2 regions of the Bacillus sp. FJAT-45066 genome follow, and region 2 is predicted to be linked to the other one. Evidence: a T-box and tRNA genes for the amino acid it is inferred to sense, from the RefSeq annotation. Region 2 holds a T-box; the other holds one or more tRNA genes.
The links. A T-box is a leader RNA that pairs with one kind of tRNA and senses whether it is charged. The one in region 2 lies ahead of metG (methionine--tRNA ligase), so its partner is inferred to be a tRNA-Met.

Region 1 (6,193 bases), 1.7 Mb from region 2:
TGGTGGTACATATGAAGTTAGTATTATTTCATAATCTGTGAAGGAATTACTTCCTTCTCCTTTTTATTTATCTCTGATCATACTAGTTCTTCAAAGTATTCTTTTACATATGGAAAAACGCAATACTTCGTTTATAAAAACGAAACACTGCGTTGGTTAATATGTATGGAGCGGGTGATGGGAATCGAACCCACGACATCAGCTTGGAAGGCTGAGGTTTTACCATTAAACTACACCCGCATATTTTGTCGAAATTTGTCGACTATTTGACAAAAATATATAACAGGTTTTAGACCTGTTACAATGTTGTTCATGATACCGATGGTCGGGGTCGAACCGACACTCCAGAAGGAACGCGATTTTGAGTCGCGCGCGTCTGCCAATTCCGCCACACCGGCTTGACAGTATCTTATAGTTAAGTAATAAGTTTGTTTTTTAGGATGCTTATTTTCGCTTAGCGAAAAAAGCTTGGTGCCGAGGACCGGAATCGAACCGGTACGGTAGTCACCTACCGCAGGATTTTAAGTCCTGTGCGTCTGCCAGTTCCGCCACCCCGGCAAGGGTTAAGTGTTGGCAATATAGTGGAGGCGGCAACCGGATTCGAACCGGTGGTAAAGGTTTTGCAGACCTCTGCCTTACCACTTGGCTATGCCGCCTAATAAAATAAATGGAGCGGAAGACGGGATTCGAACCCGCGACCCCCACCTTGGCAAGGTGGTGTTCTACCACTGAACTACTTCCGCAAATGGCTGGGCTAGCTGGATTCGAACCAACGCATGTCGCAGTCAAAGTGCGATGCCTTACCGCTTGGCTATAGCCCAATGAAGTATTTCATATATATCTATCTATCTTTATTAGGTTGTTTTATAAATTTTATGGGGCGAATGATGGGAATCGAACCCACGAATGCCTGAACCACAATCAGGTGCGTTAACCACTTCGCCACACCCGCCATATTAAAATTTATTGGCAGGGGCAGTAGGAATCGAACCCACACCGGAGGTTTTGGAGACCTCTGTTCTACCGTTAAACTATGCCCCTATGATTAAAAATGTTACTGTTTTTATAAAAATAAGTGGTGGAGGGGGGCAGATTCGAACTGCCGAACCCAAAGGAGCGGATTTACAGTCCGCCGCGTTTAGCCACTTCGCTACCCCTCCGACTTAATGGTGCCGGCGATAGGAGTCGAACCCACGACCTACTGATTACAAGTCAGTTGCTCTACCAACTGAGCTACACCGGCATTATTATATTAAAATAAGTGGTGGCTCGGGACGGAATCGAACCGCCGACACATGGATTTTCAGTCCATTGCTCTACCAACTGAGCTACCGAGCCTTATTCGGTTTGCGATAAGCTTCTAATTTCTTCGTCAACTTCACTCACTCACATCCTAACGTATGTATAATACGCTCCGATGTTCGTTTGTTTGTTTCTCGAACTCCTTGCTTCTCTTAACCCTCAAATACAACAAGTAGTTTAAAATGGCGGTCCCGACCGGGATCGAACCGGCGATCTCCTGCGTGACAGGCAGGCATGTTAACCGCTACACCACGGGACCTTGGTTGCGGGGGCAGGATTTGAACCTACGACCTTCGGGTTATGAGCCCGACGAGCTACCAGACTGCTCCACCCCGCGATAATATTATAGGTAGTTAATTTCACTAGCGTGAGTAAAGGAAGATTATTTTCACTAGCGTGAAAAAATCTTGGTGGAGGATGACGGGATCGAACCGCCGACCCCCTGCTTGTAAGGCAGGTGCTCTCCCAGCTGAGCTAATCCTCCATATAAAGGCTAGTTCTTTACATTGAAAAAAAGTTTGGTGACCCGTACGGGATTCGAACCCGTGTTACCGCCGTGAAAGGGCGGTGTCTTAACCGCTTGACCAACGGGCCGTTATATTAGATAGAATGGCGGAGAGCAAGGGATTTGAACCCTTGAGACGGCGTTGACCGTCTACACGATTTCCAATCGTGCTCCTTCGGCCACTCGGACAGCTCTCCATAATGGCTCCACCAGTAGGATTCGAACCTACGACCCTTCGGTTAACAGCCGAATGCTCTACCGCTGAGCTATGGTGGAATAAAGGATATATAGCCTGGCAACGTCCTACTCTCGCAGGGGGACAGCCCCCAACTACCATCGGCGCTGAAGAGCTTAACTTCCGTGTTCGGTATGGGAACGGGTGTGGCCTCTTCGCCATCATTACCAGACATTTTTCAAAGACAAATATTATTATAATATATCTTTGAAGAAAATCAAGTGTTTTTTCACACTTTTTTTATATTCCTTCAAAACTAGATAACATATTTTCATATCAAGAAAGTGATTGTATCGTTCTAATTTGGTTAAGTCCTCGATCTATTAGTATTCGTCAGCTACACGTGTCGCCACGCTTCCACCTCGAACCTATCTACCTGATCATCTTTCAGGGATCTTACTAGCTTGCGCTAAAGGAAATCTCATCTTGAGGGGGGCTTCATGCTTAGATGCTTTCAGCACTTATCCCGTCCGCACGTAGCTACCCAGCTATGCCTTTGGCAAGACAACTGGTACACCAGCGGTGCGTCCATCCCGGTCCTCTCGTACTAAGGACAGCTCCTCTCAAATTTCCTGCGCCCACGACGGATAGGGACCGAACTGTCTCACGACGTTCTGAACCCAGCTCGCGTACCGCTTTAATGGGCGAACAGCCCAACCCTTGGGACCGACTACAGCCCCAGGATGCGATGAGCCGACATCGAGGTGCCAAACCTCCCCGTCGATGTGGACTCTTGGGGGAGATAAGCCTGTTATCCCCGGGGTAGCTTTTATCCGTTGAGCGATGGCCCTTCCATGCGGAACCACCGGATCACTAAGCCCGACTTTCGTCCCTGCTCGACTTGTAGGTCTCGCAGTCAAGCTCCCTTGTGCCTTTACACTCTACGAATGATTTCCAACCATTCTGAGGGAACCTTTGGGCGCCTCCGTTACTCTTTAGGAGGCGACCGCCCCAGTCAAACTGCCCACCTGACACTGTCTCCCACCCCGATTAGGGGTGCGGGTTAGAATTTCAATACAGCCAGGGTAGTATCCCACCGACGCCTCCACCGAAGCTAGCGCTCCGGCTTCTCAGGCTCCTACCTATCCTGTACAAGCTGTACCAAAATTCAATATCAGGCTACAGTAAAGCTCCACGGGGTCTTTCCGTCCTGTCGCGGGTAACCTGCATCTTCACAGGTACTATAATTTCACCGAGTCTCTGGTTGAGACAGTGCCCAGATCGTTACGCCTTTCGTGCGGGTCGGAACTTACCCGACAAGGAATTTCGCTACCTTAGGACCGTTATAGTTACGGCCGCCGTTTACTGGGGCTTCGGTTCAAAGCTTCGCTTGCGCTAACCTCTCCCCTTAACCTTCCAGCACCGGGCAGGCGTCAGCCCCTATACTTCGCCTTGCGGCTTCGCAGAGACCTGTGTTTTTGCTAAACAGTCGCCTGGGCCTATTCACTGCGGCTCTCTCGGGCTTTAACACCCTAACAGAGCACCCCTTCTCCCGAAGTTACGGGGTCATTTTGCCGAGTTCCTTAACCAGAGTTCTCTCGCTCACCTTAGGATTCTCTCCTCGCCTACCTGTGTCGGTTTGCGGTACAGGCACCATTCTCCTCGCTAGAGGCTTTTCTTGGCAGTGTGAAATCAGGAACTTCGGTACTAAATTTCCCTCGCCATCACAGCTCAGCCTTTATGAGAAGCGGATTTGCCTACTTCTCAGCCTTACTGCTTGGACGCGCATATCCAACAGCGCGCTTACCCTATCCTCCTGCGTCCCCCCATTGCTCAAACGGAGTGAAGGTGGTACAGGAATATCAACCTGTTATCCATCGCCTACGCCTTTCGGCCTCGGCTTAGGTCCTGACTAACCCTGAGCGGACGAGCCTTCCTCAGGAAACCTTAGGCATTCGGTGGATGGGATTCTCACCCATCTTTCGCTACTCATACCGGCATTCTCACTTCTAAGCGCTCCACCAGTCCTTACGGTCTAGCTTCAACGCCCTTAGAACGCTCTCCTACCACTGTTCGTAAGAACAGTCCGCAGCTTCGGTGATACGTTTAGCCCCGGTACATTTTCGGCGCAGAGTCACTCGACCAGTGAGCTATTACGCACTCTTTAAATGGTGGCTGCTTCTAAGCCAACATCCTGGTTGTCTAAGCAACTCCACATCCTTTTCCACTTAACGTATACTTTGGGACCTTAGCTGGCGGTCTGGGCTGTTTCCCTCTTGACTACGGATCTTATCACTCGCAGTCTGACTCCCATGGATAAGTCTTTGGCATTCGGAGTTTGACTGAATTCGGTAACCCGATGAGGGCCCCTAGTCCAATCAGTGCTCTACCTCCAAGACTCTAACACATGAGGCTAGCCCTAAAGCTATTTCGGAGAGAACCAGCTATCTCCAGGTTCGATTGGCATTTCACCCCTACCCACACCTCATCCCCGCACTTTTCAACGTGCGTGGGTTCGGGCCTCCATTCAGTGTTACCTGAACTTCACCCTGGACATGGGTAGATCACCTGGTTTCGGGTCTACGACCACGTACTCATTCGCCCTATTCAGACTCGCTTTCGCTACGGCTCCGTCTCATCGACTTAACCTTGCACGGGATCGTAACTCGCCGGTTCATTCTACAAAAGGCACGCTATCACCCGGGTTTTTTCCGAAGAAAAAACATAGGGCTCTAACTACTTGTAGGCACACGGTTTCAGGATCTTTTCACTCCCCTTCCGGGGTGCTTTTCACCTTTCCCTCACGGTACTGGTTCACTATCGGTCACTAGGGAGTATTTAGCCTTGGGAGATGGTCCTCCCTGCTTCCGACGGGATTTCTCGTGTCCCGCCGTACTCAGGATCCACTCAGGAGGGAACGAAGTTTCAACTACAGGGCTTTTACCTTCTACGGCTGACCTTTCCAGGTCGCTTCATTTACCCCGTTCCTTTGTAACTCCATGTTGAGTGTCCTACAACCCCAAGAGGCAAGCCTCTTGGTTTGGGCTAATTCCGTTTCGCTCGCCGCTACTCAGGAAATCGCGTTTGCTTTCTCTTCCTCCGGGTACTTAGATGTTTCAGTTCCCCGGGTCTGCCTTCATTACCCTATGTATTCAGGTAAAGATACTACTCCATTACGAGTAGTGGGTTTCCCCATTCGGAAATCTCTGGATCAAAGCTCACTTACAGCTCCCCAAAGCATATCGGTGTTAGTCCCGTCCTTCATCGGCTCCTAGTGCCAAGGCATCCACCGTGCGCCCTTAATAACTTAACCTCGATATCGCGAATAGATATCTAATAAAGAAAATTCACTAAGATGAACGATACTTTTGATGTATCTTGACATTACTTATGTTATCTAGTTTTCAAAGAACATTTTTCGATAGCTTTTAAGCTTCGCATCTCTTCGTCAGCTCCTTCGTTCACATCCTCATTTACCCTTAAGTAAACTCCGGTGCTCACTCAGTCGCTTCCTCGACCTGCTCGCTTCAAACCTATCTCAAAGTTTGAAAGAGGAATGCTCTCTCAAAACTAAACAAAACAACAAGCGTATTATTCCTTAGAAAGGAGGTGATCCAGCCGCACCTTCCGATACGGCTACCTTGTTACGACTTCACCCCAATCATCTGTCCCACCTTAGGCGGCTGGCTCCTAGGCACAACTTAACTTCCTATCATAATTATAAGAGGCTAAGTTGTGCCCAGGTTACCCCACCGACTTCGGGTGTTACAAACTCTCGTGGTGTGACGGGCGGTGTGTACAAGGCCCGGGAACGTATTCACCGCGGCATGCTGATCCGCGATTACTAGCGATTCCAGCTTCATGTAGGCGAGTTGCAGCCTACAATCCGAACTGAGAACGGTTTTATGGGATTGGCTCGACCTCGCGGTTTTGCTGCCCTTTGTACCGTCCATTGTAGCACGTGTGTAGCCCAGGTCATAAGGGGCATGATGATTTGACGTCATCCCCACCTTCCTCCGGTTTGTCACCGGCAGTCATCTTAGAGTGCCCAACTTAATGCTGGCAACTAAGATCAAGGGTTGCGCTCGTTGCGGGACTTAACCCAACATCTCACGACACGAGCTGACGACAACCATGCACCACCTGTCACTTTTGTCCCCCGAAGGGGAACGCCCTATCTCTAGGGAAGGCAAAAGGATGTCAAGACCTGG
Region 2 (6,193 bases):
TTAAGACAAAATTTTATCAATTCAAAGATGAAAATGGGGAAGTTATTCTTCGCATCCCAGAAAAATATGTAGACGTTGATAACTTTGAAACGATTATCTTCAACGCAATTGGTGAAGAAAAAATGGAGATGTCAGCGTAAATGAATGAAGGCTCTAATTATAAGGTAGCGGATTCCCACCTTTCACTAGAGCCTTTTTTATTGAAAAAATAAGCCATCTAGCTGAGTCCGATTCATAATGTATGACTACTATACGAAAAACGAATAATAGAATCGTATTCTGTATTTATACACCTTAATAAACACGCTAGGAGCTAGCATACAATTGTCACCAGACCGTATTTAACATACATCTAGTATCTTACAATCAGTAGGATTTTTGATGAATGGTATAATCAATAGAAAAATCTAAGCCACTTTATGAAACTAAATTATGTGTATTTCGTATAACTATTAAATATGTTGAAAGGGGTAACATATATGTTTAGTTGGTTATTTGATATTTTTTTAGCAAGAACTTATGATATTTTTTCGTCATCAAATATTTCAAGAATTGAAGAGGTAAAGAATTTATTAAATAGAAATAGCATTAAGTATAAAATCGGTATCACTAAAACAGATATTAGATTTGCAGCGAGTGTGCCACCTGTACAACATATAAAAGTCTTTAGAAAAGATTTTCAAAAAGCAAAAGAAATTATTGAAGGTATAAATAGACTTTAATTTAAATCCATAATAAAGGTGAACTTAGTAAATTTTATAAGAAATTTTTTTATGATATCATCATCATAAACCTCTAATAAAGCCAAAAAAATGTTGTTCTCCTAGAGTAATATTTGTTTTTCATAAAACGAACCGTAATTATGAAATTAATTCAAGTATAAGTAATCCCAGAAAAAATATGATTATCCCTTTAGGTAAAAAAACTGTGTTAATATTTTAACAAAGTAGCTGTTTCGATATTATTACATAGTCTCCCAAAGGCGGAGCATAATACCCATGAGGTGATATTATGTTTATCCTAAAAATGATTTTATCTATTAGTCTCTTTTGCAATCTGGCTAATACTATTCTGACTAACAACGAGGTAACAGCTCCTCCACCAAATGTCATTAAGGGAGCTTATACTAATATTCCAGAAGAACACAATTGGGTAATAGTACCAAAGGGAACAAAAGAAATAACCATTTTCGTAGAAGCTGAGAATACAGAAACGGTTTTATTTTGGCTTATTCCTACTGGAACTCAAACATGGTGGGAAAGAAGGCTAATAGGTTATGATATCAATAAAGAGATGGAAAAATCATTTCATAAACCTCAAAAGTTTTCTTTCACTTGGAAAATAGATGAACCTTTTCTACATGACCATTTGGAAGTGGAGCTTATTGGGATGCAAGAAGTTACTAAGGGTGGTAGTATAAACATTACCACGGATAGTTCCGATTGAGTAAATCCTTTCTAAGTCCAAAAGGCGTATCTAATTAATTTGATACGCCTTTTTCTGTTCATTCACAATTAAATACTTCTCACCTTTTCTCTTCTTAGTAAAATAAATTCCGTAAAAGAGCTCTTCTCCAATTCTTACACCTATAATTTAAGAAGTTTCGTTATCAGTATATTTTATCAAGGTAAAATTTTTAAGAATTTCACTTTCATTAATAGAAACACTACTTGTTAAATCTCTTGTTCTCAATACAAACTCTTTAACCCCAATGAACTCTGATTCAGCCACTAAGTAGAACTCTGTTCCTTTTTTATATCCTTTAAATTGCTTTTTAAGTGCGTATATTTTCATTAGATAACCTACCTGATCTTGCAACTTTTTATGATTGGATTATATCATGTTGATGATTTTATGTTTAATGAAAATTAATTACAAAGTTATCACTTCTACTACCTTTTAGCTGATGCTAAAAACTTATAATACTCTATATATGCTTCCAAATTACTCTTTTATAGTTTGATTGTTTAAGCTTTGAAGCTCTTCTTCAATTCTAGCTGTCTCGATTCGTTCAAACAACGGTTCCACCTTTGTAATGTGTGTTGATTTCACTAGAAACGCTTTCCATTCGGTTTCTGTTGTGTTTATCATATCCTTAACTTTTCTGCTTGAGAAAGGAAGGAACGGTGTAAGGATATGAGCTAAATTTGCAATAAGATAAACACAATTTGCTAAAGTATTTTTACAAGCCTCCGTATCATCCTTTATTTGTTTCCATGGTTGCTGTTCATCAAAATATTTATTTGAAAATCTAACAACCCCAAATATTTTTTCCAAACCTTGTTTGAAGGAAGCACCTTCAATACAATGACCCACTTCCTTGTAGAGGCGATTAACTCTTTCTTGAATACTCAAAGTAACATCCTTTTCTGGTATAGCTCCATCAAATGACTTTTCTATAAACTTTAATGTGCGGTTTACAAAGTTGCCATAGGCTCCTAATAATTCACTATTGTGGCTATAAACGAATTCCTTCCAAGAGAAATCAGCATCTCGCTTCTCTGGTGCATTGATTGTTAAGAAATACCGTATGGAATCTGGTTCATATCTTTCTAAAATATCTGGAACCCACACAGCCCAATTTTTACTTGTTGATAATTTTTTCTTTTCTAAAGTTAAATATTCATTTGAAACAATGTGTGTTGGTAACGGGTCTTTTCCAAGGCCAGCAAGAATTCCAGGCCATATAATCGAATGAAATGGTATATTGTCTTTTCCGTGTACGTAATAGGATTTAGCAGTAGGATTCCAAAACGGAGAATCATCTTTATTAGTGTCTTTCATCCATAGTTTACTTGCTGTGTAGTAGCCTGATACCGCCTCAATCCAAACGTAGATTTTCTTATCTTCATAACCAGCAACTGGAACACTTACTCCAATTGGCAAATCCCTAGAAACTGCTCTATCTTGCAATCCTTCCTGTAAGTAGCGTTTCGTTAGTGAAATAGCATTTTCCCTCCAAAGACTATTTTCTTCCGCTTTTTGAGTATACTTTTCTAGCACAGTTTGAAATGAGTTTAAAGAAAAGTAAAAATGCTCTGTTAATCTTGTAGTAGGTTCGTTCCCACAAATTTTACACTTCCTTTCAAGTAGATCAAGCGGTTCTAATATGGTTGAACAGTTATCACATTGGTCTCCACGGCAAGGATCCTTGCAAAAAGGACAATATTCTTCAACATATCGGTCGGGTAAAAACTGTTTACAATGTTCACAATACGTTTGTTCCACCTCTTTTTTGTAAATCAGTCCTTTTTCTAGTAACTCTAAAAATATTTCTTGAACAATTTTGTGATGGTGTTCGGTATCCGTTCTTGTATAGGTATCATAGGAGAAACCTAGTTTTAAAAAACATTCTTCAAACTCTTTATGATAACGATCTGCAATCACTTTCGGAGAAACACCTTCTTGTTTTGCTCTGACTGTAATTGGTGTTCCGTTACAATCGCTTCCCGATACATATAAAACCTTTTCTCCTTTTAAGCGATAATATCTCGCTAAAATATCACCAGGTAACAAACTTGAAAGATGACCAAGATGCAAAGATCCATTAGCATAAGCCCATGCACCGCCAATAAAAATACTCATACATAGTACCCCCTAATAAAAATTAATTTTTGACAACAAAAAAACCTCGCCTTAACTGTAATAGTTAAGGACGAGGTTTGAATCTCCACGCGGTACCACCTTAATTCGCAAATAGCTCACACTATTTGCCTCAACGAGTACGGAGTAACTAACTTATCTTACTCTTATACTGTGACATTGATAACGAGTGCCAAAACTCGTCGTATCCTACTTATACATAAGTATGTTCAGTACGAAGCTCAGAGACCATTGTTCAAACGAAGGTTTTTGCTTCTTTTCAGCTACCGAAGCTCTCTGGTGAAAAACCATTTCATTCTACTTTTTCTCTTCAAAGCCTTTATTTGATAATTAACGATAGTTTATTCAAATTGTGACTTAAAGTCAACACTTTTTTGGAAACTATTTACACCTTTCGATAATCTTACATTTATCTAAACACAAAATTCCAACTGTTCTAGTTATTTTCCCTCTATAGTAAAACTTGTTCTCAACACCCTCTCTCACTTTCATATATTTGCATCAATTATCCGCTCCCACAACGGCTTTATTTTATCAGGCTTAGCCACCTCTTCGAAAATCCATTGAGACTCATTAGTTAATAGATTACATATAAGTTTAACTGCCTCATTGTGTTTTTTCGGTGTAATAGTTTCATAGATTAATTTAGTATATTGAACTACCTCTTCTGGAAGAGAGGCCTCCATGGTTTTCAACCCCAATTGTGCCTTGTTTGGATTATATTTGTGGAGTAATACTCTTGATAGATTCGTCATAACATGATGCAGCATATTAACCGACCATATATCATTTCCTCGTGCAGAAGACTTTTTATACTGGAACATAAACCACGCAATATCATCCACTGCGTCTTGAAACTCCTCTTTTGATAAGGTTAAATTCTGATTTTGCTTAAATTTCTCTAGCTTATTGGCTGGATCGTAAAGGACTTTTATGTAATCTTTTTCTATATATGTTGGTTCTGTTACCGTAAACAGGTCCACATGTACGAAGTTCTCGTAGACAGCCAGGATTTGCGGAGCCACAATAAATATTTCATCGTGAAAAAGTAGTTTGGTATAAGACTCTAAGTGCCCGATTCTACTTTGATTAAACTCCTCTACATCTTCTTCATCTACTAGACAGTACATATCTATATCTGAATGCTCGTCCTGCTCACCCCGCCCCATCGAACCTTTTAAAAAGATGGACTGGACCCTTTTGTCTTGTATAAGGCTATTTGCTATCGCGTCTACTGCATCGTCTAAAATCATAATCAGTTCCCCCGCTCCATAAATTTGGTGTTGCTGCTCTCGGGCTAACATTTCATATCGAGTTTAAACTGTATAGCGTTCATTCCAGCTCTTAGGGAAGTCCATTTTATTAGCATAAGCATAGCGAATTAACTGACCATGATGCTGCACCTCGTGTTCTAATAGGTCAATTAACAGATTCATATTCCTATCTTCCTTAGTTGGTTCATGAAAAAAACGTTGTATATTAGTATACGTTTCTTCTAGTTTGTTCAAAATTAATGCCTTATCCTTATTGTCATTTAGGCTACAATCAAACCCAGCCCATTCTCCAACTCTCAATGCTTTTAAATAACTTTCTCTCGCTCCGATCAAACAATATGCCTGATCCCCAATTGTATTAGAAGGTACATTAGAAATTTTCATAGTTAAACAAACCCCATCAATATAATTGTAAAAATCATATGTTAACTTCATGGCCTGTAATATCCTTTGTTTAAGTAAATCCATTAATTTATCCTCCATTAAGATATTTAGTTTTTCTCAAAAAAAGTAAGTGATAAGTTTTCGGTTACATAAACTTCGTTCCTCATTTGAAAGCCGTTTTTTTTATAAAATGTAACTGCTGGATAGTTTTTAGATCCTGTCGCTACTTTTATTGTTTCAAACTCAAAATTGTTTTCCAGGTAATCTAATAGAGATTGTGCTATTCCTTTTCTAAAGTGGTTTGGGTGTACAATTAACCTATGTATATCCAATTCCTCTTTTTCTACTTTTATTGAAATGGCTCCGCACAATTCCTCATTTAAGTAATAACCAAAAAATGTTTCACCGCATTGTTGTAAACTAGCAACTGTATCTTTTAGTGGCGGTATCTCATATGAACCAATTATCTTAGCCTCTACTTTATAAGAAGGTATTTGAACTCTTAAAACACTCTCAGCGTTATCTCTTTCAGTAATATCAATTCTTTTAATCAATTTAATCCCTCATTCATTATCTTCGTTTTATATCTAAAGTTGATGTAGGAAACCTGCTTGTCTCACCTGCTCGCATGTAGATATTAATTCAAATGTTTTATGAAAAGTACTCTGTCTTGATTTGGGCCATCATAATTTGAATGGACTTCAATCCCATCCACTTTTGAATCGCCAATTTCGATTTCAAATCCCATTTTAGTGTGATAAGCAATGGACACTTTGTTTACTGGAGACGTAACACATCGAACAACGTTACTGCCATTTCCTTTTACAACATGAAAAAATTGATGGTAGAGTTCTTTACCAATTTGATGTTTTCTGTAATCAGGATGTACTCCAACAAAATGAATATAGGCTTCTTCAGGTTGAGATTGGGAT

Region 1: it encodes a tRNA-Met, which carries the amino acid that the T-box ahead of metG (methionine--tRNA ligase) is inferred to sense. The anticodon was not compared.

Annotation. Positions count from the first base shown of each region.
Region 1 covers NZ_NISQ01000001.1:2,365,689-2,371,881, forward strand. The annotation lists gene CDZ92_RS11990 (B3/B4 domain-containing protein) at 1-34, shown strand, start outside; tRNA gene CDZ92_RS11995 (tRNA-Gly) at 167-240, opposite strand; tRNA gene CDZ92_RS12000 (tRNA-Leu) at 317-398, opposite strand; tRNA gene CDZ92_RS12005 (tRNA-Leu) at 470-558, opposite strand; tRNA gene CDZ92_RS12010 (tRNA-Cys) at 583-656, opposite strand; tRNA gene CDZ92_RS12015 (tRNA-Gly) at 669-743, opposite strand; tRNA gene CDZ92_RS12020 (tRNA-Gln) at 747-821, opposite strand; tRNA gene CDZ92_RS12025 (tRNA-His) at 877-952, opposite strand; tRNA gene CDZ92_RS12030 (tRNA-Trp) at 968-1,041, opposite strand; tRNA gene CDZ92_RS12035 (tRNA-Tyr) at 1,077-1,160, opposite strand; tRNA gene CDZ92_RS12040 (tRNA-Thr) at 1,168-1,243, opposite strand; tRNA gene CDZ92_RS12045 (tRNA-Phe) at 1,263-1,338, opposite strand; tRNA gene CDZ92_RS12050 (tRNA-Asp) at 1,486-1,561, opposite strand; tRNA gene CDZ92_RS12055 (tRNA-Met) at 1,563-1,639, opposite strand; tRNA gene CDZ92_RS12060 (tRNA-Val) at 1,711-1,786, opposite strand; tRNA gene CDZ92_RS12065 (tRNA-Glu) at 1,822-1,896, opposite strand; tRNA gene CDZ92_RS12070 (tRNA-Ser) at 1,913-2,004, opposite strand; tRNA gene CDZ92_RS12075 (tRNA-Asn) at 2,009-2,083, opposite strand; rRNA gene rrf (5S ribosomal RNA) at 2,098-2,214, opposite strand; rRNA gene CDZ92_RS12085 (23S ribosomal RNA) at 2,346-5,295, opposite strand; rRNA gene CDZ92_RS12090 (16S ribosomal RNA) at 5,585-6,193, opposite strand, start outside.
Region 2 covers NZ_NISQ01000001.1:686,665-692,857, reverse strand. The annotation lists gene CDZ92_RS03520 (hypothetical protein) at 1-140, shown strand, start outside; gene CDZ92_RS03515 (hypothetical protein) at 480-722, shown strand; gene CDZ92_RS03510 (hypothetical protein) at 1,012-1,446, shown strand; gene CDZ92_RS03505 (hypothetical protein) at 1,594-1,794, opposite strand; gene metG (methionine--tRNA ligase) at 1,945-3,585, opposite strand; T-box leader at 3,649-3,926, opposite strand; gene CDZ92_RS03495 (nucleotidyltransferase domain-containing protein) at 4,092-4,856, opposite strand; gene CDZ92_RS03490 (hypothetical protein) at 4,920-5,345, opposite strand; gene CDZ92_RS03485 (GNAT family N-acetyltransferase) at 5,369-5,815, opposite strand; gene CDZ92_RS03480 (GNAT family N-acetyltransferase) at 5,899-6,193, opposite strand, start outside.